2 regions of the Bradyrhizobium sp. CCGB20 genome follow, and region 1 is predicted to be linked to the other one. Evidence: predicted binding sites of a transcription regulator. Region 1 holds the regulator's gene; the other holds the start of a gene.
The links. The regulator HrcA, encoded in region 1, represses chaperone genes, less so after heat shock. The targets are predictions, from matches to a motif close to GTTAGCACTCNCNNNNNGNGAGTGCTAAC.
Positions count from the first base shown of each region.

Region 2: the regulator HrcA is predicted to act here: its motif matches at 8,783-8,811, upstream of groES (co-chaperone GroES).

Region 1 covers NZ_JANADN010000001.1:216,717-228,039, forward strand. Annotated here, with positions in the region: gene dnaJ (molecular chaperone DnaJ) at 1-611, opposite strand, end outside; gene dnaK (molecular chaperone DnaK) at 857-2,758, opposite strand; gene NLM15_RS00955 (hypothetical protein) at 3,152-4,093, shown strand; gene pncA (bifunctional nicotinamidase/pyrazinamidase) at 4,236-4,958, shown strand; gene grpE (nucleotide exchange factor GrpE) at 5,095-5,700, opposite strand; gene hrcA (heat-inducible transcriptional repressor HrcA) at 5,797-6,885, opposite strand; gene rph (ribonuclease PH) at 7,054-7,767, shown strand; gene rdgB (RdgB/HAM1 family non-canonical purine NTP pyrophosphatase) at 7,779-8,414, shown strand; gene hemW (radical SAM family heme chaperone HemW) at 8,401-9,555, shown strand; gene NLM15_RS00990 (penicillin-binding protein activator) at 9,663-10,916, opposite strand; gene rsmI (16S rRNA (cytidine(1402)-2'-O)-methyltransferase) at 11,254-11,323, shown strand, end outside.
Region 2 covers NZ_JANADN010000001.1:8,369,738-8,381,060, reverse strand. Annotated here, with positions in the region: gene NLM15_RS39475 (ABC transporter ATP-binding protein/permease) at 1-1,493, opposite strand, end outside; gene NLM15_RS39470 (L-lactate permease) at 1,805-3,469, shown strand; gene NLM15_RS39465 (META domain-containing protein) at 3,611-4,009, shown strand; gene NLM15_RS39455 (hypothetical protein) at 5,261-6,472, opposite strand; gene groL (chaperonin GroEL) at 6,618-8,249, opposite strand; gene groES (co-chaperone GroES) at 8,396-8,692, opposite strand; gene NLM15_RS39440 (hypothetical protein) at 9,022-9,543, shown strand; gene NLM15_RS39435 (protein phosphatase CheZ) at 9,707-10,486, opposite strand; gene NLM15_RS39430 (L,D-transpeptidase) at 10,797-11,323, shown strand, end outside.

The DNA of each region.
Region 1 (11,323 bases):
CCGGAGCAGGACGGGCAGGCATCCTCGATCGTCTGGCCGCGGCCCTGACAGCCCGGGCAGGTGCGCTCCAGCGTGAAGAAGCCCTGTGACTGCCGCATGCGGCCGGCGCCGCCGCAGGTCGAGCAGGTCTTCGGCTTGGTGCCGGCCTTGGCGCCGATGCCCGAGCAGGCCTCGCAGGTGACCGAGACCGGAATCTCGATCTGCGCGGTCTTGCCGCCAAAGGCCTCCTCGAGCGTGATTTCCATGTTGTAGCGCAGGTCGGCGCCGCGCTCGCGGCCGCCGCGGCCGCGCTGTCCGGCCATGCCGAACAGGTCTTCGAAGATGTCGGAGAAGGAGGAGGCGAAGCCCGCGCCGAACCCGGCGCCGCCGCCGGGGCCACCCTGCTCGAAGGCCGCATGGCCGAAACGGTCATAGGCCGCGCGCTTGTCCTTGTCCTTGAGGACCTCGTAGGCCTCGTTGATTTCCTTGAACTTGACTTCGCTGGTGTCGTCGCCGGGATTGCGGTCCGGGTGGAATTTCATCGCAAGCTTGCGGAAGGACGATTTCAGCACGGAATCGTCGGCAGAGCGTTCGACTTCCAGGGTTTCGTAATAGCAGCGCTTGGTGGACATGGCGGGCTCGGTCTATCCAATCGCGATTCAAGTCGGGGCGAAACAACGTCGCCACGCGACGATATAAGCAGCCTTCTGCCCTGCGGCAGAGGGCAGCGAAGCGGCGTTGAGCATAACCATAGGGAATTGATCGATCGTAACGGGCGCCTTGCCCGTCGAGCCCGACACGAAGGCCTCCCCCTTGAAGGGGGAGGCTGACTGAGCGTGTGGGGTCCAAGCCGTCCGCATCATCACCCTCTTGGGGTTCAGGCGGACTTCTTGTTGTTCTTGTCGTCGTCGACTTCGGTGAACTCCGCGTCGACGACGTCGTCCTTGGCCGCGTCCTTCTTGGCGTCGGCTTCGGCCTGCTGCTTGTACATGGCCTCGCCGAGCTTCATGGAAGCCTGCGCCAGCGTCTGGGTCTTGGCCTTGATCGCCTCGGCATCGTCGCCCTTCAGCGCTTCCTTGAGGTCGCTGACGGCATCCTCGATGGCGCGGCGCTCGGTCTCGGCGACCTTCGAACCGTGCTCGGCCAGGGCCTTCTCGGTGGAGTGCACCAGGCCATCCGCCTCGTTCTTGGCGGTGACGGCCTCGCGGCGCTTCTTGTCCGCCTCGGCATTGGCCTCGGCGTCCTTGACCATCTTCTCGATGTCGGCTTCCGACAGGCCGCCGGAGGCCTGGATGCGGATCTGCTGCTCCTTGGCCGTGGCCTTGTCCTTGGCCGAGACGTTGACGATGCCGTTGGCGTCGATGTCGAAGGTCACCTCGATCTGCGGCATGCCACGCGGGGCCGGCGGAATGCCCATCAGGTCGAACTGGCCGAGCATCTTGTTGTCGGCCGCCATCTCACGCTCGCCCTGGAAGACGCGGATGGTGACCGCGTTCTGGTTGTCCTCGGCGGTCGAGAACACCTGGCTCTTCTTGGTCGGGATCGTGGTGTTGCGGTCGATGATGCGGGTGAACACGCCGCCCAGCGTCTCGATGCCCAGCGACAGCGGGGTCACGTCGAGCAGCAGCACGTCCTTGACGTCGCCCTGGAGCACGCCGGCCTGGATCGCGGCACCGATCGCCACGACTTCGTCCGGGTTGACGCCCTTGTGCGGCTCCTTGCCGAACAGCTGCTTCACGACTTCCTGGACCTTCGGCATGCGCGACATGCCGCCGACCAGAACGACTTCGCCGATCTCGCCGGCGGTGACGCCGGCATCCTTCAGCGCCTTGCGGCAGGGCTCGACGGTCTTCTGGACGAGGTCGTCGACCAGCGCCTCGAACTTGGCGCGGGTGAGCTTCATCGTCAGATGCTTCGGGCCGGTCTGGTCCGCGGTGATGAAGGGCAAGTTGATTTCGGTCTGCGTCGTCGACGACAGCTCGATCTTGGCCTTTTCAGCGGCTTCCTTCAGGCGCTGCAACGCGAGCTTGTCGTTGCGCAGGTTGATGCCCTGCTCCTTCTGGAACTCGTCGGCCAGATAACCCACGAGGCGCATGTCGAAGTCTTCGCCGCCGAGGAAGGTGTCGCCGTTGGTCGACTTCACCTCGAACACGCCGTCGCCGATTTCGAGAATGGAGATATCGAACGTGCCGCCGCCGAGATCGTACACGGCGATCGTGCCGGTCTTGGTCTTGTCCAGACCATAGGCGAGCGCGGCCGCGGTCGGCTCGTTGATGATGCGCAGCACTTCAAGGCCCGCGATCTTGCCGGCGTCCTTGGTCGCCTGGCGCTGGGCGTCGTTGAAGTAGGCGGGAACGGTGATGACGGCCTGGTCGACCTTCTGGCCGAGATGGGCTTCCGCGGTCTCCTTCATCTTCTGCAAGATGAACGCAGACACCTGCGAGGGCGAGTAGGTCTGGCCGTCGGCCTCGACCCAGGCGTCGCCGTTGGAAGCCTTCACGATCTTGTACGGAACGAGCTTCTTGTCCTTCTCGACCATCGGGTCGTCGTAGCGGCGGCCGATGAGGCGCTTCACTGCGAAGAAGGTGCGCTCGGGATTGGTGACGGCCTGGCGCTTGGCCGGCTGGCCGACGAGGCGCTCACCGTCGTCCGTCACGGCGACGATCGAAGGCGTCGTGCGCATGCCTTCGGAATTCTCGATGACTTTGGCGTTCTTGCCATCCATCACGGCGACGCACGAATTCGTGGTGCCGAGGTCGATCCCAATGACCTTTCCCATGGTCCTGATATCCTTGTTTTTGCGGCAGGTTGGTTGGGCCCAGAAGGCACCCGATCCAAACCCCCTAAGATCAAACATCCGCGATATTGCGATGATTGGGGGTCATATAGGAGGGGGGGAGGGGGCTGCAAGGACCGAACGCAAGTTTCGGCCGTGAAAACATTGGGTTTTGGAAGATCATATCCGGGCTCAACCGCCCTTGCGGGTGAGGAATTATTAACAGGTTCGGTTGTCGCCGGCCCCGCCACGGCGGTCCGTCCCGCCCTGTTGCCGGAAGGCCAAACCCGCTAAAAGGCGGGCGGCCGGATAGCCGCCTTTGGGGCGGCTTCGCGCGACAAAGCGGCCCGATGGCCGACCATCGAACGGCCTCAATGTGAACCAATCAGAGTGCCCATGAAGCTGATCCGCCCCCTCGCCGCGCTCGCCCTCCTCGCCGCAACAGCGTTTCCGGCGCTTGCCGCCGACGCCGTTTTCCCGCCCGGCTTGCGCCTCGGCATGGTGCCGCTGGTCGGGCTGAGCACGGCCAAGACCTTTCCGGGCTTCGAGAGCGAGGACGGCAGCGTCAAGGTGCTGATCACCGAGCTGCCGCCGGCGGCCTATGGCGAGGTCGTGAGCGCCTTCAATTCCAATCCCGCCGGCACCGCCGGCGTCAAGCAGGACAAGATCGAGACCCCCGCGGGTCTGGCCTATTACACCACGGAAAGCGGCAAGGCCGGCGATACCCCGGTGAAGCGCTATTCGATGATCGTGCCGGGCGCCGGCTTCTCCGGCTATGTCGCCGTGCAGATCCCGGAGAACGCGACCAGGATCTACACCGACGAGGCGGTGCGGCAGATGTTTGCCAGCGCCACCACCCGCAAGCAGGTCTCGGCCGAAGAGCAGATCGGACTGATGCCGTTCAAGATCACCGATCTCGCCGACTTCAAGGACATCCGCACCCTGGCGCCGGGCGCCAGCATCATCCTGGCCGACGGCAACGAGAGCTCGGGCTATGAATCGAAGCCGTTCATGATCCTCGGCCTGATCGGCGCCACCCCGCAGCAGGCCGACGACCGCGCCCGCTTCGCCCAGGAGGCCGCGCTGCAGATCCCCGGCGTGCGCGAGTCCCGCGTCACCATGTCGGAGCCGATCCGCATCAACGGCCAGCAGGGCTTCGAGACCCGGATCGACGGCGTCAGCGGCAAGGACAAGACCCCGGTGACCGTGGTGCAGTGGATCCGCTTCTCGAGCGGCGGCACCTCGCTGCGCATCATCGCCAGCGCCCCGCGCGACCAGTGGTCGGCCGCCTTCACCCGCTTCCGCGCCGTGCGCGACGGCATCCAGCCGAAGGGGTAGGCATAGTCGGCGTCGTCCCGGCGAAGCTGGGACGACCAAGAGAGCCCAAGCACTCACCAAACCTGGCTGCATTTTCGGGCTTCTGTTCGCTCGCGCGCGGAACTAGGCTTCGTCTCCATTGGCTCACAAGGGGAGGCGAACGATGCTGGATCGGCGACAGATTTTGACGGCGCTTGGGACGACGGCGCTCGCAACCCTCGCTCCAACCGCGCTCTTTGCAGCCGCATCGATCAAGCCGGACGATGCATCCGCGCTGCTCGTGATCGACGTGCAGAACTGCTTCCTGCCCGGCGGCAGCCTGGCCGTGAAGGAAGGCGAGCAGGTGGTGCCCGTCATCAACAAGATCTCGAAAGCGTTCGCGAACGTGGTGATGACGCAGGACTGGCACACGCCGGGTCACGTCTCGTTTGCTTCGGTGCATTCCGGCAAGAAGCCGTTCGAGACCGTCGATCTGCCTTACGGCAAGCAGGTGCTGTGGCCCGACCATTGCGTGCAGGGCACCGACGGCGCCGCGCTGTCGAAGGACCTTGCGATCCCGCATGCCGAGCTCATCATCCGCAAGGGCTTTCACAAGGACGTCGACAGCTATTCGGCCTTCCTCGAAGCCGACGGCAAGACTTCGACGGGCCTCGCCGGTTACCTGAAGGGCCGCAAGATCAAGCGCGTCTTCGTTGCGGGATTGGCAACGGATTTCTGCGTCGCCTGGACCGCGCTCGACGCACGCAAGGCGGGCTTCGAGGTCTATGTGGTGGAGGACGCCTGCCGCGGCATCGACACACAGGGCTCACTGGCGAAGGCCTGGGCCGATATGGCCAAGGCCGGCGTGAAGCGGATTCAGTCGGGTGACATCGCGGTGAGCGCGTAGACGGCGCACACCTCTGCCAAATCCTCATCCTGAGGAGCGCGCTTCTTCGCGCGCGTCTCGAAGGATGAAGGCCGAGCTGGTACAGCCGGGCCTGCATGGTTCGAGACGGCGCTGACGCGCCTCCTCACCATGAGGATCAGTTCGACTCGTTGCTGTTGGCGGCGGCCGCGGCCTTCGCGCCACCCTTGGCGACACCGACCAGGGCCGGGCGCAGCACGCGCTCGCCGATGGTGTAGCCGGCCTGCATGACCTGCACGACGGTGCCCGCAGGCACCGACGCATCCGGCACCTCGTACATCGCCTGCTGGAAGTTCGGGTCGAACTTCTGGCCCTGCGGATCGAACTTCTTCACGCCGTGCTTTTCCAGCGCGTTGAGCAGCGAGCGCTCGGTGAGCTCCACGCCCTCGATCAGCGAAGTCAGGCCGGGATCGGCCGCGGCACGGGCTTCGGCCGGAACGGCATCGAGCGCGCGCTGGAGGTTGTCGGCGATGTCGAGCACGTCGCGGGCAAAGCCGGTGACGCCGTAGAGCTTGGAGTCGGCGACCTCCTTGGCGGTGCGCTTGCGCAGATTCTCCATTTCGGCCAGCGTCCGCAGCATGCGGTCGCGCGCCTCGGCGGCTTCCTTCTGCAACAGCTCGACCGAGCCCGGCTCGGGATCGTCGGGCATGATGTAGGGCTTTGACACCACGGGCTCCCCGGTCGGCGGGGTCGTGTCGTCGGGCTGCCGGTCTCGATCGGTCATCGGCTCTCTTCTCAAACTCATCTCAAGGGATTGTTGGCCCGGATATCGTGCCTAAGCTTGCGAAAATCAAGCGCCCGTGATCGGAGGAAACGCCGGTCAGCCCCCCAAAAGGCGGCTGACGATGCGGGCGGCGTAGTCCACGGTCGGGATCACGCGGGCATAATTCAGCCGGGTCGGCCCGATCACGCCCAAAACGCCAACGATATGGCCGGCGGCATCCCGATAGGGTGAGATGATCGTGGAGGAGCCGGACAGCGAAAACAGCTTGTTCTCGCTGCCGATGAAGATCCGCACGCCCTCGGCGGTCTCGGCGCGTCCCAGAAGGTCGATGACGCCGCGCTTGGTCTCGAGATCGTCGAACAGCAGGCGAACCCGTTCCAGATCCTCCAGCGCGTGCAGATCCTCGAGCAGATTGGCGTGGCCGCGAACGATGAGCTGGCGGTCTTCGTTCTCGCCGCCGGACCAGCTCGCGATACCGGCCGAAATCACCTTCTGCGTCAGCTGGTCGAGCTCGGCACGGGCTTCGCCGAGCGCGGTTTCGAGCTCGAGCCGCGCCTCGGCCAGCGTGCGGCCGCGGATCCGCGCATTGAGGAAATTACCGGCTTCGGTGAGCGCGGAGGAGGGAACCCCGGGCGGCAGCGCCAGCACGCGGTTTTCGACCTGGCCGTCCTCGCCGACCAGGATCACCAGCGCCTTTTCCGGTTCCAGGCGGACGAATTCGATGTGCTTCAGCCGCGCATTGGATTTCGGCGTCAGCACGACCGCTGCTGCGCGGGTGAGCCCCGACAGCCGCGTCAACGCCTGATCCAGCGCCGCCTCGACCGATTGCGCGTGGCCGACGGTGGCAAGCTGGCTCTGGATCGACTGCCGCTCGGCCTCGTTGAGGTCGCCGACCTGCATCAGGGCATCGACGAAGAAGCGCAGGCCGAGTTCCGTCGGCAGCCGGCCTGCGGAGGTGTGCGGGGCATAGATCAGGCCGAGCTGTTCCAGATCGGCCATCACATTGCGGACCGAGGCCGGCGACAGCGGCATGGCGATCAGGCGCGCGATGTTGCGCGAGCCGACCGGCTCGCCGGTCGCGAGATAGCTTTCGACAATTTGACGAAAGATGTCGCGGGAACGCTCGTTGAGCTGGGCGAGGCCTGCGCGCGGCGCGATCAGATGGATCGGATCGTGATGGGCCACAGACGGTAACTCCTGTCAGACGCTCATAATTTGTCCATCCCGGGCCGTTCTGACAAGCGTGGCGTTTGCGGGGTGGAAAACCGGGGGCGAAAAAGCCTTGTCCTCCCGACTCACCCCACCTACAAGCACCGCGAACAGCCCTTTTCCGAGAGTTTTGGAGGATTTCCCATGCGGCCAAGCCGCCGTGCGCCCGACGAATTGCGCCCCGTGACGCTGGAGCGCGGCGTGGTCAAATATGCGGAAGGCTCCTGCCTCGTGAAGTTCGGCGACACCCATGTGCTGGTCACCGCCACGCTGGAAGACCGCCTGCCGCCGTGGCTGAAGGGCCAGGGCCGCGGCTGGGTCACCGCCGAATACGGCATGCTGCCGCGCGCGACCTCCGAACGCACCCGCCGCGAGGCCTCCGCCGGCAAGCAAAGCGGCCGCACCGTCGAGATCCAGCGCCTGATCGGCCGCTCGCTTCGCACCATCGTCGATCTCGAAGCGCTCGGTGAGCGCCAGATCACGGTCGATTGCGACGTGCTCCAGGCCGACGGCGGCACGCGTACCGCTTCGATCACCGGCGCCTGGGTCGCGCTCGCCGATTGCATCAACTGGATGAAGGCGCGCAACATGATCAAGGCCAACGTGATGCGCGACAACGTCGCCGCGATCTCCTGCGGCATCTACAACGGCACGCCCGTGCTCGACCTCGACTACGCCGAGGATTCGGAAGCCCAGACCGACGCCAATTTCGTCATGACGGGCGATGGCCGCATCATTGAGGTGCAGGGCACCGCGGAACGCGAGCCGTTCACGCAGGACGAGTTCCTGGCGCTGATGGCGCTGGCGCGCAAGGGCGTCGCGCGTCTCGTGGACTTGCAGAAACTGGCTGTCGCGTAGTCAATAGGCCCATGCACCGCCGAATCACCGGAAAGCTCGTCATCGCGACCCACAATCCCGGCAAGCTCGCCGAGATGAAGGAGCTGCTCGCGCCCTACGGCATCGAGGCGGTGTCGGCCGGTGAGCTCGGCCTCCCCGAGCCCGAAGAGACCGGCAACGATTTCCGCAGCAACGCCGCGATCAAGGCGATCGCGGCGGCGCAGGCGACCAGGCTCCCGTCTTTCGCCGATGATTCCGGCATCGTGGTCGACGCGCTCGACGGCGCGCCCGGCATCTACAGCGCGCGCTGGGCCGGTCCGAACAAGGATTTTGCCGCGGCAATGGCGCAGATCGAGCGTCTGTTGCAGGAGCGCGGCGCGACCGCGCCGGAGAAGCGCACCGCGCATTTCGTCTCCGCGCTCTGCGTCGCCTGGCCCGACGATCATCTCGAGGAGGTCGAGGCACGCGTCGACGGCACTTTGGTCTGGCCGCCGCGCGGCACCGCCGGCTTCGGTTATGATCCGATGTTCCTGCCCGACGGTCACAACCGCACCTTCGGCGAGATGACCAGCATCGAGAAGCACGGCCTGCCGCCGCTCGGCCTCGCCCTGTCGCACCGCGCCCGCGCCTTCGTGAAACTGGCGGAGATCTGCCTTGAGCCGCGCTAAGGAAGCCTTTGGCGTCTACGTGCACTGGCCGTTCTGCCTGTCGAAGTGCCCCTATTGCGACTTCAACAGCCATGTCCGCCACGCCGCGATCGACGAGGCGCGCTTTGCCTCCGCCTTCGCCCGCGAGATCGCAACGACCGCGCAGCGTTCGCCCGGCCGCGAGGTCACATCGATCTTCCTCGGTGGCGGCACGCCGTCATTGATGCAGCCCGCAACCGTCGGCGCGGTGCTCGATGCCATCGGCAAGCACTGGACCGTCGCGGGCGATGTCGAAGTGACGCTGGAGGCGAACCCGACCAGTGTCGAGGCCACGCGCTTTGCCGGCTATCGCGCCGCCGGCGTCAATCGCGTCTCGCTCGGCGTGCAGGCCCTCGACGATGCCTCGCTGAAGGCGCTCGGCCGCATGCACAGTGCGCGCGAGGCGCTCGACGCCGTCGCCATCGCGCGCCGCTCATTCGACCGTTATTCGTTCGACCTGATTTATGCCCGTCCCGACCAGACGCCGGCGATGTGGGCCGACGAGTTGCGTCTCGCGATCGACGAAGCCGCCGAGCATCTGTCGCTCTATCAACTGACGATCGAGGAAGGCACGCCGTTCTTCGGCCTGCACCAGGCCGGCAAATTGAAGACGCCGGACGAAGCCGTCGCGCGCGCGCTCTACGACGTCACGCAGGAGACCTGTGACAAGCTCGGCCTGCCTGCCTACGAGATTTCAAATCACGCGCGGCGCGGCGCCGAGTGCCGGCACAATCTGGTCTACTGGCGCGGCGACGAATATGCCGGCATCGGCCCCGGCGCGCATGGCCGCCTCGACATCGACGGCGTGCGCCATGCCACCGCCACCGAAAAGCGCCCCGAAGCCTGGCTGATGCGGGTCGAGACCAACGGCCATGGCGTCGTCACCGACGATCTTCTCAACAGCGAAGAGCGCGCCGACGAATTCTTGCTGATGGGATTGCGGCTCGCCGAGGGCATCGACCCCGAACGCTACAAGGCGCTCTCGGGCCGCCCGCTCGATCCCGGCCGCATCGCGCTGCTGCGCGAGGAAGGCGCGATCACCGTCGATGCGACAGGTCGCCTGCGCGTGACGAGCAGCGGATTCCCGGTGCTCGACGCCGTGGTCGCGGATCTCGCGGCGTAGCGAGGTCTCGTAGGGTGGGTTAGCCGAAGGCGTAACCCACCATGCTTCCGCGTACGCGGAACGCAGTTGGTGGGTTACGCTTCGCTAACCCACCCTACGGCAGCGTGTTAAGCCCCAAAACTCTTCGGCGAGCCCGCGACCGCAACACCGCCGCCGGTCGTCACCTTCATCACCGCGAGCCCGCGCTCGTTGGTGCCGTCCGCGCGGAAGCGGAACAGGCCGTCGATGCCGGCAAAGCCCGAAGGATTGGTAAGCACGTCGGGCGAAAAGCGCGTGGTGCCCTGCGTGCGCGCGAGCGCCGCAACGAGCGCGACCGCGTCATAGGCCAGCGTCGCGGTGCGGATCGGCTCTGCGCCGTATTTGGTGCGGTAGCGGCCGGAGAAGGCGCGGAAGCCGGCCGGGTCCGGCGCGGCGTAGAGACCGCCTTGCAGGTTCTGGCTCGCATAGACGCGCGGACTGTCCCACAGGCCGGTGCCCAGCAGCTGGATGTTGCGCAAATTTGCGCCCGCCGCAGTCATCGCATCGGCGACCGCAACCACGGCATCGCCGTCATCGGCAATGAACAGCGCATCCGCGCTGCCGAGCTGCTGCGCCACGGTCCGCGCCGGCGTGGCGCGATCGGCACCGTATTTCTCGAACGCGACGATGCGGCCGCCGCGGCGCGGCACCGCCGCCTTCACCGCGGCCTCGACCACATTGCCATAGGCATTGTCGGGCACGAGCACGGCGACGGAGCGCTTTCCGATGCTGGCGGAATATTCGACGATGCGGTTGACGTCGGATTCCGGCAGGAAGCTCAGCAGATAGACGCCGCGGCCGGCAATGCTGGAATCGGTCGAGAACGCGATCACCGAGATGCCGCGCGTGCGGGCGACCTGCGCCACCGCCGGCACCGATTGCGCGAACAGCGGCCCCAGGATGATCTCGGCACCTTCGTCGACCGCCTGCTGCGCGCCCTGTTGCGCACCTTGCGGGCTGCCGTTGTCGTCCTTGATCAGGAGCTGGATGTTGGGATTCTGGAACTCGGCCAGCGCCATCTCGGCGGCGTTGCGCATCGACTGCGCGGCGAGGCCGGCATTGCCGGCCGCCGAGAGCGGCAGGATCACGGCAACCTTCACCCCGCCGCTGCCGGCGGTCGTGGCCTGTTGCGGCGGGCCCGCCGGCTGAGCCGGTGGCGGTGAGGAACTGCTGAACGGGTTGGAAAACTGGCTGAGGCTCTGCTGCACGCCGGCGCAGGCCGACAGCAAGGGCGCACCGAGCAACAGGCCGAGCGCGCTTCGCCGGGTCGCCCCTGATATCAGGGGCCCGTGAACGGGAGACTCCTCTTGTGAGGGAGACGGGGAATTGCGCGGGCCCAGCATGTCAGCTCTTCTTCTGACCGGCCGTCTTCAGCAGGTCACACAATTTTTCCGCAACAGAACCCGCGGATTCAGGCATATTGTCGGCAAATAGTTAACTAAAACAAAAGGATAATGCCCGCTTAACGCGACCGCCCCTCAAGTCCGGCTAGCTGTCCACCGTCCGTCACCCAGCATCAAGGCGGCGTTTCCGCCGCGAATTTGGCGCTGACTCTTCATTCCCTCTGCAATGTGATGCCGGATGGATCACATTCCAGTCCTCCACGCCCCTCACCCAGGCGCGATCTTTTTCGCAGGACCGGTTCCCAGCCCCGGGGATCATGCCTAAGTTCGTCTCATTATGCGCGCAAAGCCGACCCCGATAAATACACCTGAAACTACGGATCCCGCCTCGCGCGGTTTCTCCATCG
Region 2 (11,323 bases), 8.2 Mb from region 1:
TGCTCGCCGAGCGACAGCATCCGGTTCCAGTGGCCGTCCTCGTCGAGCCGCTCGGCGAGGCCGGGCAGCCCGACCGCGACCAGCGCGTCCCTGATCTGTGCGCTCTCGAACGTGCCAGGCGCTGCGGGGTAGATGACGGCATCGCGCAGCACGCCGACCGGGAAATAGGGACGCTGCGGCAGCATCATCAGCTTCGCCTTTTCGGGGATGAAGATGGTGCCGGCGCCGAATGGCCAGATGCCGGCGATGGCCCGGAACAGCGTCGACTTGCCGGCGCCGGACGGCCCGGTCACCAGCACGCGCTCCGGCGCCTGGATCGCGAAGGTGTCGGCGGTGACCAGCGGTGTGCCGTTGGGCAGGTTCACGCAGAGCTGGTCGAGGGCGATGTTGCGGCCGCCGCCCGCGGCCTTCAGCGCAATGGCGGGCTCATGCGACGGCGGGTGTGTGGCTGAGGCGACCGACATCTCGAAGCCGTCGAGACGCGCGACGATCGCACGCCATTCCGCCAGCGACCGGTAGGCCACCACGAAGAACGACAGCGCGCCCTGGACGCTCGAGAAGGCCGATGCCGTCTGCATCATGTCGCCGAGCTGGATCTTCTTGGCGAAGAAGGCCGGCGCCACCAGCACGTAGGGGAAGATCACGGCGGCCTGCTGATAGCTCGCCGAGAACGCGGTGAGACGCTTGGTCCGGCTCATGATGGCGTACCAGTTGCCGATCACGAAGCCGAAGCGATGGAGGAGGCGACCGCGTTCGGCGCCTTCGCCCTTGAGCAGCGCGATCTGCTCGGAATTCTCGCGGACGCGCACGAGGTTGAAGCGGAAGTCGGCCTCGTAGCGCTGCTGCTCGAAATTGAGATTGACCAGCGGGGCGCCGATCCAGTGCGTCAGCGCCGTGCCGAAGATGGCGTAGATCAGCGCCCCCCAGCACAAATAGCCGGGGATCATGAGGTCGGTGCCGAACAGGTGCAGCGGCGCGGCGTTGGACAGGCCCCAGAGGATGATCACGAAGGAGAACAGCGTCACGATCGACGACAGCAGGCCGAGCCCGATGGTCAGGGTCTGCTCGACGAAGTTCTTGACGTCCTCGGTGATGCGCTGGTCCGGGTTGTCGGCCGCATCGCCCTTGAGCTGCATGCGGTAGTGCGTCGAGCCGTCGAGCCATTCGCCGAGATAGTGCCGGGTCAGCCACTGCCGCCAGCGGATCTGGAGCCACTGGTTGAGGTACAGCTTGTAGACCGCCAGCGCGATCGCCGTGAAGGCGAGGGCGATGAAGATCCAGATCTGTGTGACGAAGGCGTCCCAGTCGCTGTTCTGGAGCGCGCTGTAGAACCGGTTCTGCCACTGGTTCACCAGCACGTCGATCGCGACCAGTGCCAGCTCGATCGCAATGACTGCGGCGAGCAGGCCGCGGCCGGCCCACTTGTCCTCCGATCGGAAATACGGGCCGGCGATTCGCCAGACGATCGCGAGGGTGGCGCTAATGTTCTTCACAGAGCTCTGTCTCCTGAGGGGATGTGCACAAGTGCCTGGAGCCAAGGGCTTGCGGCAATGGCGGAAATGGGCGCGCTTAGACTAAAGTCGCAAGACAGCAATTTGCGTTGGCTTGTCGCAGCTTGCAACCCTAGCATGGGTACAACGGCGCGGGGTGGGGGCCTCCGGGACTTCGCGGGCTTGTGAGCGGACGGGAACCGCCGCACTCGCGAGGAATTCGCGTCAAGCTCGGGGGTTATCGTTTCCAGCGTCAAGCAGGCTCGGCTGTCCACGCGGGCCGCCTGCCGCAACAGGCGTGGGGGAGGAAGACCATGTGGAATCAAGTCTATGATCCGCTGCACAGCCCGGTGCTGTCGACGATCGCGGCGGCGGTGCCTGTCGTCACACTGCTGGTCCTGATCGCGAGCGGCCGCGTCCAGGCTCATATTGCGGCAATCATCGCCGTGATCGTGGCCAATCTGATCACGATCTTCGTCTTCACGATGCCGGCCAACATGTCGATCCGCGCCTCGGTGCTGGGCATCGTGACCGGCTTCTTCCCCATCGGCTGGATCGTTCTCAACGTCATCTTCCTCTACCAGGTGACGGTGACCACCGGACGCTTCGAACTGCTCAAGCGCGCGGTCGGCGGCGTCACCGAGGACCGGCGGCTGCAATTGCTGTTGATCGCGTTCTCCTTCGGCGCGTTCTTCGAGGGCGCTTCGGGCTTCGGCACCCCGGTCGCGATCACCGGCGCCGTGCTGATCGGCCTCGGCTTCTCGCCGCTTGCCGCGTCGGGCCTGTCGCTGATCGCCAACACCGCGCCGGTCGCCTATGGCGCGCTCGGCACGCCGATCCAGGGCCTTGCATCCGTCACAGGGCTCGATCCCTACATCCTCGGCGCGATGGTCGGCCGGCAATTGCCGTTCTTCTCGCTGATCGTGCCGTTCTGGGTGGTGTGGGCGTTCGCGGGCTGGAAGGGCATGAAGGATGTCTGGCCGGCGATCCTGGTCACCGGCGTCTCGTTTGCGATCCCGCAATTCGTGATCTCCAACTTCATCAATCCCTGGATCGTCGACATCGGCGCGTCGCTGATCTCGATGGGCGCGCTGATCCTGTTCCTGAAGGTCTGGCAGCCCAGGCAGCTCTGGCTGTCGCCCGCGTTGCGCGGCAATGATGAATCGGCCTCCACCATGGCCGCGGCAAAGCCGCTCGACAAGACGCCGCTGACGCAGAGCGAGATGTTCAGCGCGCTGCTGCCGTGGATCATCGTCTGCATCGTGATGCTGATCTGGGGCAACGGCGCCTTCAAGACCTGGGCGAACTCGATCTTCGTCTGGAACTATCCCGTCCCCGAGCTGCATCAGATGATCAACAAGATGCCGCCGGTCGCGCCGGCGCCGACGAAAGAGAGCGCGGTGTTCGGCTTCACCTATCTCTCGTTCACCGGCACGGGCATGCTGATCGCCGCGATCATCTCCGGCTTCCTGATGGGCGTCGGTCCCGGCCGGCTCCTGACCGAGTACGGCCGCACCATCCGGCTGTGCGCGATCTCGCTGATCACGATCTCGGCGATGCTCGCGATCGGTACGTTGACGCGGCTGTCCGGCGTCGACGCGACGCTCGGCCTCGCCTTCGCTGCGACCGGCGTGCTCTATCCCTTCTTCGGCACGCTGCTTGGCTGGTTGGGCGTGGCTTTGACGGGATCGGACACCGCCTCCAACGTGCTGTTCGGAAACCTGCAGAAGATCACCTCCGAGCAGCTCGGCCTGTCGCCGGTGCTGATGGCGGCGGCGAACTCGTCCGGCGGCGTCATGGGCAAGATGATCGACGCGCAGTCGATCGTGGTCGCCTCCACAGCCACCAACTGGTACGGCCACGAGGGCACCATCCTGCGCTTCGTGTTCTGGCATTCGATCGTGCTCGCCTGCCTCGTCGGTGTGCTCGTGACGTTGCAGGCCTATGTCTGGCCGTTCACGGCGCTGGTCCTGAAGTAACAGGCAACGCCTCGCTTCAACGCAGATCCCCGCAGGGCTTCGCCGCCTTGCGGGGATTTTTGTATCCAGCGTGCGCGAACCTTCTCAACGGCGCCGCCGTCTTATAGAAGGTGCCGCAGATCAGGTCGGTCGAGAGGTCTCATGGTTTCGCTCAGGCAGATGGTGTGTGTAGCGGTTGCAATGCTTGCGGTGTCCACGCTCGCGCGTGCCGAGGATGGCTTTCCGTTCGGCACCGAGATGACGCTGGAGGCGCTGCCGCAACCGGGTTCGAAGCGGATTCCGAACATCGAGATCGGCGACAATGGCGAAGTGGTGCTGGAGCTCTGGTGCAAGGGCGGCAAGGGCCAGTTCTCGGTCGCCGGCAACACCGTGATCTTCGTCCCCGGCCAGATCCAGGATCGCTCCTGCCCGCCGGCCAGGGCGCAGGCCGACGACGAACTCGTCGCAGCGCTGAGCAGTGTCGAGACCTGGAAGCGTCAGGGTGACGTGCTGACGCTCGTCGGCCCCAAGTCGCTACGCTTCCGCACGACCGGGAATTAAGCTTCTCGACAGCCGGCACCTCATAGCCATTGGACTTGAGCCATGGCAGCGTCTCGACAGCCCCTGCTGGTTGTGTTCGGCGGCCTCCCCGGGACCGGAAAGACCACCATCTCACGGGAGCTCACACGACGACTGTGAGCGACCTATCTCCGCATCGACGCGATCGAGCAGAGTTTGTACGCGGCGGGCCAGGCCGGTGGCGAGATGGGTTATGTGATTGCGAACGCGCTGGCCGCGGAAAAGGCCGCTTGCCGGATATCTATGGGCATGACTTGCCCACTTGGGGCGGTGTCGTGAATAGAGTTTACGAGCCTTGGGATCGGGGGCGTCTCATTCTGGACAGCGCCACCAGCTCGATTGAGCAGTTGGTTGATATCGCAGAGTCGCATGTTCGCGGAGTGACGCTGTAATCGTGTCGCTCGGACCGTGGCCTGCTCCTCGCCAAGCGCAGCCCAGTTGGCCCCCGTTCTTTGACGGTTACGGCGTCGCAATCAATCCGTTGGCGGTGGCGACGATCCAACGACTGCCCCAGCGCACGATAGAGTCTATTCGCCCGAGTCCGGGAATAATGTCGCCGCGCGCGGCCATCCGAATGCCGTCAGGACCTTCGAGAACAGCTGTTCCGTCCCGAACGTCGACAACCGTCCACCCGGGTATGGTTGTAGGCCTCGTTTCAGGTGCCGGCGCCAAAGGCTGCCTCATTGCTATTGCTGGCCCGGATGGGCTTGTAGTGACTTGCGAAGCCGTCAACGGGCGTGCGCCCGACGTTGCGGTCCTGGGAATGCTTCCTACAAAAGCGGGTGCGGTTGTTTGCTCGGAGGCGGATACCATCTTTCGAGCGCCTTCAATCTTGCCTCCGGATCTTGTTTCAGAAGCTCGCGGTGAGGGCGCCGCTTTCTGGGTAATTGGGCTGACGCCGAGCATGTTTGCGAACGCGGGCCAATTCAGTCCCCCGGCCCACCCCAACCCAAAGCTTGCCGCAAGTGCGATTGTAAACAGCAGAGCGGTGCGCGCTCGAAAGCCATACGGGTCTCGGAGCACCAGCACTTCTTCGCGATGGTGGCCTAGGATATCCCATGGGCTGGCCGGATGCGTTGGCAGCTGGCCGCCAACCACATTCCCGGACCGGATGTTTCCAAGGGTACTCGGCTCGTGGTCTTGCATGATGCGACCCACGTTCGACCACCCGATGATGGCCGTTTAAACTGAATCGAATCTTAACAATCAGGCGAATGACTGCGGCAACTGGGCCTACTTCCACACCGACTTGTCGGCGTCCCAGCGCTGGCCCTTGAGTTCTTTGGTGAGCGCCTCGATCGAACCATTGTCGTCGGGCTGATCGCCTTCCTCGTCGGCCGAAGCGTCATCCGAGAGATTGAGCTTGGCGCCGCTGCTCTCATCTGCGGTGGTGGTCGAGGGGCTTCCGATCCACAGCATGAGCTTGTCGGTCGTGCCGGGCTTGTCCGGCGAGATCAGCCCCGCAACCTCGATCGTGTCAGTGAGCTCGAGCGCCGGAAAATCCTGGTTCGGCCGCTTGAAGACCAGCTTGAGCTTGCCGGTGGCCGGGTTGAAGCTGTGCGACACCGGCTTTGCCGCGAGCGTCCTGCTCAGCACGTTGGAGACGGCGGTCGAAACCTTGTCGCGGTTGATCTTGTCGCCGTCGCGCCAGTCGGCGGCCGCAAAGCGGATGGTGCGGTCCATCTCGGTCATGCCAGCGGTCCAGCCTGCCGCGGTGACGCCCGGCATTGCCTTGAACTTTGCGAGCAGGGCGCCGGCGCGTTCCGGATCGACCGACATGTTGATGGTCTGCTCGCCGGCGCGCAGCGCATCGCAGCCGACCGACAGGCTCGCCAGCGTCACCTCGACCTCCTGGCCCTTCAGGCTCTTCAGGAACTCGGTCGCCGCATCCAGCTTGACCTTGACCGCGATCGCTTCCGGCGAGACGTCGGTGAAATCCTTCGGCTGCGGTGTGATGCCGTCGTCCGAGGTCTGGTTGTCCTGAAATTCCTTCTCGCTGAGATCGGAATTGTCGGGCGAGGTGACCTCGGTCACGGTCTGGCCGATCGCGATCTGGCCGCGGAATTCGAACGTGTCGCCGGCCTGTTTGCGCAGCAGCTTGACGGTGACGGGCGCCTTTTCGCCGAGGCTCTGCGTCGTGCCGGTCAGGTTCTGGCCCGCGACCTGGAGATTGACGACAAAGCGGTCCTTGCGGTCGGAATTCTTCGCGACCGGATAGCAGACATCGAGCACGGCCGCCGTCACCGTCTTGCCCTGCCGCGTCTCCTTCAGGATCACGTCAGCATTGCCGTCCATCAGCCCGTCGATCGAGGTGAAATAGCGGATCTCGGTTCCGCCCGGCGTGGTGGCCTTCGGCGACAGCTTCATCTGGGCCGATGCGGAATGCGGCGAAACTGCAAGCAGGGCGGCCAAAGCAACTGTCGGGCAAACCAGAAGCGCGCGCATCGACGAAATCCTCGCGGAAACAGAATCGGCGCGCCACCGTAGTGGGTTTTGGCCGCCGGTTGAATCGGAAAGCGGAGGGGCAGGGTCGGCAAAAAAGAAGGCCGCCCGGAGGCGGCCTTCGCAACACTGTAACGGAACGGCAGGCTTAGAAGCCGCCCATGCCGCCGCCGGCCGGCATGGCGGGCGGAGCTTCCTTCTTCGGCAATTCGGCGACCATGGCCTCCGTGGTCACCAGCAGGCCGGCGACGGAGGAGGCGTCCTGGAGCGCGGTGCGCACCACCTTGGCGGGATCGATGATGCCCTTCTCGACCATGTCGACATAGTCCTCGTTCTGGGCGTCGAAGCCGAAGGTCTCGGACTTGTTCTCCAGGATCTTGCCGACGACGATCGAGCCTTCCACACCCGCGTTCTCGGAGATCTGGCGGATCGGGGCTTCCAGCGCCTTCAGCACGATGTTGATGCCGGCCTGGACGTCGGCATTGGCGTTGGTAAGGCGGCCCACCGCCTTCTTGGCGCGCAGCAGCGCGACGCCGCCGCCGGGGACGATGCCTTCCTGCACCGCGGCGCGGGTGGCGTTGAGCGCGTCCTCGACGCGGTCCTTCTTCTCCTTGACCTCGATCTCGGTCGCGCCGCCGACGCGGATCACCGCGACGCCGCCCGCGAGCTTGGCGAGACGCTCCTGGAGCTTCTCACGGTCGTAGTCCGAGGTGGTCTCCTCGATCTGGGCTTTGATCTGGCCGACGCGGGCCTCGATCTCCGGCTTCTTGCCGGCGCCCTTGACGATCGTGGTGTTCTCCTTGTCGATCACGACCTTGCCGGCGCGACCGAGCATCTTCACCGTGACGTTCTCGAGCTTCATGCCGAGGTCTTCGGAGATGAGCTGGCCGCCGGTGAGGATCGCGAGGTCCTCCAGCATGGCCTTGCGGCGGTCGCCGAAGCCCGGCGCCTTGACGGCGGCGACCTTCAGGCCGCCACGGAGGCGGTTGACGACCAGGGTGGCCAGCGCCTCGCCCTCGACGTCCTCGGCGACGATGACGAGCGGCTTGCCCGACTGCACCACGGCTTCCAGCACCGGCAGCATGGCCTGCAGGCCCGACAGCTTCTTCTCGTGCAGGAGGATGTAGGCGTCCTCGAGCTCGGCGGTCATCTTCTCGGCGTTGGTGACGAAGTAGGGCGACAGATAGCCGCGGTCGAACTTCATGCCCTCGACGATGTCGACCTCGGTGTCGAGCGACTTGTTCTCCTCGACGGTGATGACGCCCTCGTTGCCGACCTTCTGCATCGCCTGGGCGATCATCTTGCCGATGGCGGCATCGCCGTTGGCCGAGATGGTGCCGACCTGGGCGACCTCGGAGGAGGCAGCGACCGGCTTGGCGCGCTTCTCGATGTCCTTGATGACGGCCGCAACCGCGCTGTCGATGCCGCGCTTGAGGTCCATCGGGTTCATGCCGGCGGCGACCGCCTTGGCGCCTTCGCGCACGATGGCCTGGGCCAGCACGGTCGCGGTGGTGGTGCCGTCGCCGGCGAGGTCGTTGGTCTTGGAGGCGACCTCACGCAGCATCTGGGCGCCCATGTTCTCGAACTTGTCCTCGAGCTCGATCTCCTTGGCGACGGTGACGCCGTCCTTGGTGATGCGGGGCGCACCGAAGCTCTTCTCGATGACGACGTTGCGGCCCTTCGGACCGAGCGTCACCTTGACGGCGTTGGCGAGAATGTCGACACCGCGCAGCATGCGATCGCGCGCGTCTCCGGAAAACTTGACGTCTTTGGCAGCCATTTCTTCAATCCCTCGTGTTTCGTGATGTGTCTGCCGCTCGTCTGTCGCATCATGTCGGGGGTCCGCAATCGAACCCGGCGGAATGATGGAATGCCCGGATCGCGCGATCCGGGCATGACATTCAGCGGCTGTTCAGGCGGATGGCCTTAGGCCATTACGCCCATGATGTCCGACTCCTTCATGATCAGGAGGTCTTCGTTGTCGATCTTGACCTCGGTGCCCGACCACTTGCCGAACAGCACGCGGTCGCCGATCTTGAGGTCGATCGGGATCAGCTTGCCGGCCTCGTCACGGCCGCCGGGGCCGACGGCGACGACCTCGCCCTGGGACGGCTTTTCCTTGGCGGTGTCCGGAATGATGATGCCGCCCTTGGTCTTTTCCTCGGCGTCGATACGTTTGACCACGACACGGTCATGCAGCGGACGAAATTTGGATTTAGCCATGACGTTTCCCTTTGGAGGCTCGCTTCGGAGGTAGTGGAAGTGGGTGGGGCGGCGCTTCGTCCACCCTCTTGCCGAGGATCGAACGGCGCGCTTAGCAATCGGGCTTTCCGAGTGCTAATAGTGCGCCCGGAAATATGGCTTGGCCGCGATCCTGTCAAGCAATGGTGGTTAAGCGATTGGTGAGGCGGATATAGGATTGTGTCTACAGAAACTTATTGGTCGCGCTGGCGTATAAAGGACGTCATTGCTCCGACAGCGGTTTTGCGCTTGGCTGCAGGAGGGATACGGTCGGGGTCTCGTTTGGGGGACGGTTTGCTCGGGGGAATGTCATGATCAGTTCAGCTCACGCACGCACGGTTGCCAATCTGGCGGCCGCCTCCTGCCTGGCGCTGCTGCTTGGCGCCTGCGGCGGCGGGATGAGCCTGCCGTCCTTCTCGTCGTCTTCGCCGCCGCCCGAGGCCGAGCCCGGCACCGGTCCGGAAATGCCGGCGACCATCCGCGCCGACGAGATCGTCGGCCGCTGGGGCCTCGCCTCGTTCCAGAACCCGGCCGACCGCGCCCGCACGGAAGCTGCGGCAAGGGCGCAATGCAAGAACCCCTACGTGATCACCGCCGGTTCCTCCGGCGGCGTGATCATGCATCTGGCCGACCAGGCGACGCCGCAGGAGCTGCGGCTGAAGGGCTCGCCCAGCGGCAAGAACTATATCGGGCCGGCGGGTCCCACCCCCGGCGAGCAGGACCGCGAGATCGTCTCCTTCGACGGCCGCGTCCTGATCACCCGCTTCATCGACAAGGACGCCGCCACCCGCTACGGCAACATGGTCTACGTCCGCTGCGCGCCGAGGGCGTGATGTCCTGCTGTCGTTCCGGGGCACGCGAAGCGTGAAACCGGAACCTCGAGATTCCGGGTTCGGTCCTGCGGACCGCCCCGGAATGACGTGAGACACATTCAGCAAGACAACAAAAAACGCCGGCTTTCGCCGGCGTTTTGTTTTTCCGTATGCCCGCGTTCGCTTAGTCGAACAGCGCGTCGATGTCGTCCTGCGAGGCGTGGCCGACGTCGCCGGCGAGCTTGGGGCCGTTGAGCAGCTTCTCGTCCTCGCTGCGGGTGTCGGCCGGCGCGGGCACATGGGCCTTGATCGCGTCGACGCCGCCCCAGATCTCCATCATCGCATTGATATGCTGCTCGATGAACTTCATCGTGGTCATGACCTTGCTGATGCGCTGGCCAGTCAGGTCCTGGAAGTTGCAGGCTTCGAAGATCGAGATGACGCGTTCCTGGATGTCGTCGGCCAGTCGCTTCTGCTGGTCGGCCGATTGCACCTTGGACATCGCGCTGGCCGCCTGGTCGATCGACTCGGCGGCTTCGAGTATCTGCTGGGTCGCCTGCTCGGTGCCGCCGACGACCGCGCCGAGCTCGCCATTGACCTTGGCCATCTCGCCGCCGTCGAAGCTCTTGCCGTGCAGCGTCGCGATCTCGCGCTTGGTGCGATCGATGGCGTCGTGGATGAGGTCGAGCTCGACCTTCAGCTTCTCGCACTGCTCGATCTGCGCCCGGTAGGTGTCGAGCATGGTGCGAGCTTCGGAGAGCTCGTGGGCAGTGGAGGCGTCGATCGCCGCCATGGCTGCGCTGCCGGACAAGGGCGCAGTGCCCTTCGCCATCTGTGCGCGGATCGCACGCAGCTCCGCCATGATCTCGCTATGCATCGGGCCTGCCTCTTCAGTTAAATCAAGAATCGGCATCTCGCCACCGGCGATATCCTCGACACGAAAACGCTTGCGGTGAACAGCCATCAGGATACTCCCCCCACCTCATTCACGCGTCTTTGTAGGCAGAAGCGATTTAACACGAAGTTCACAGCCGGAACTGTTCTGCGGCCGCGCGCGACGGCGTGAAAACGAGCGATTAACCATGGGTGCGAGGCGTTCATCGAAAATAAACGCTGATCGCCAAATTGCCCCGCTGCTGACGACGTGGTGAATCCAAACGCTGTTTCCGTTTACCAAACAAAACGGCTTTTGCTCTTTATTGACCACGTCGCGGTCGTAGCCATCAACGCGCCACGACGCATGTGATCTAGACGAAACAGTACAGAGTACGTCGATGTTCAAGAAAATGTCTGTCGCGCTGCTCGGCAGCGCTTGCACCTTCATTGCCGGCGCGAGCAGCGCCAGCGCCTTCGACAATAGCGTGCCGAACGATCCGCCAGCGGTGCTTTACCAGCCGCAGGTGCCGACGGCGCCGGTGCGCGTCGCCTCCAACGCGAACATGGGCGGCGGCTTCATCGAGTTCCTGTTCGGCGACGGCCCCGGTCGCGGTCCGGCCTACGCGCCGCAGCAGCCGGTCTATCAGCAGCAGCCGGGCTATTACGATCCGCGCCGCCTGCCGCCGATGGGCGAGCCGCAGATGCAAGGCGGATATCAGCAAGGCGCGGTTCAGCAGGAAGCGGTCGACCCGCGTCAGCGTCCATTCGATCCGAGGTTCGAGAAACAGTCTGTTGACTATAGCGGCAAGGAAACTGCCGGGACCATCGTCGTCGATACCCCGAACAAGTTTCTCTATCTCGTCGAGGGCAACGGACGTGCGATGCGCTACGGCATCGGCGTCGGCCGTCCCGGCTTCACCTGGTC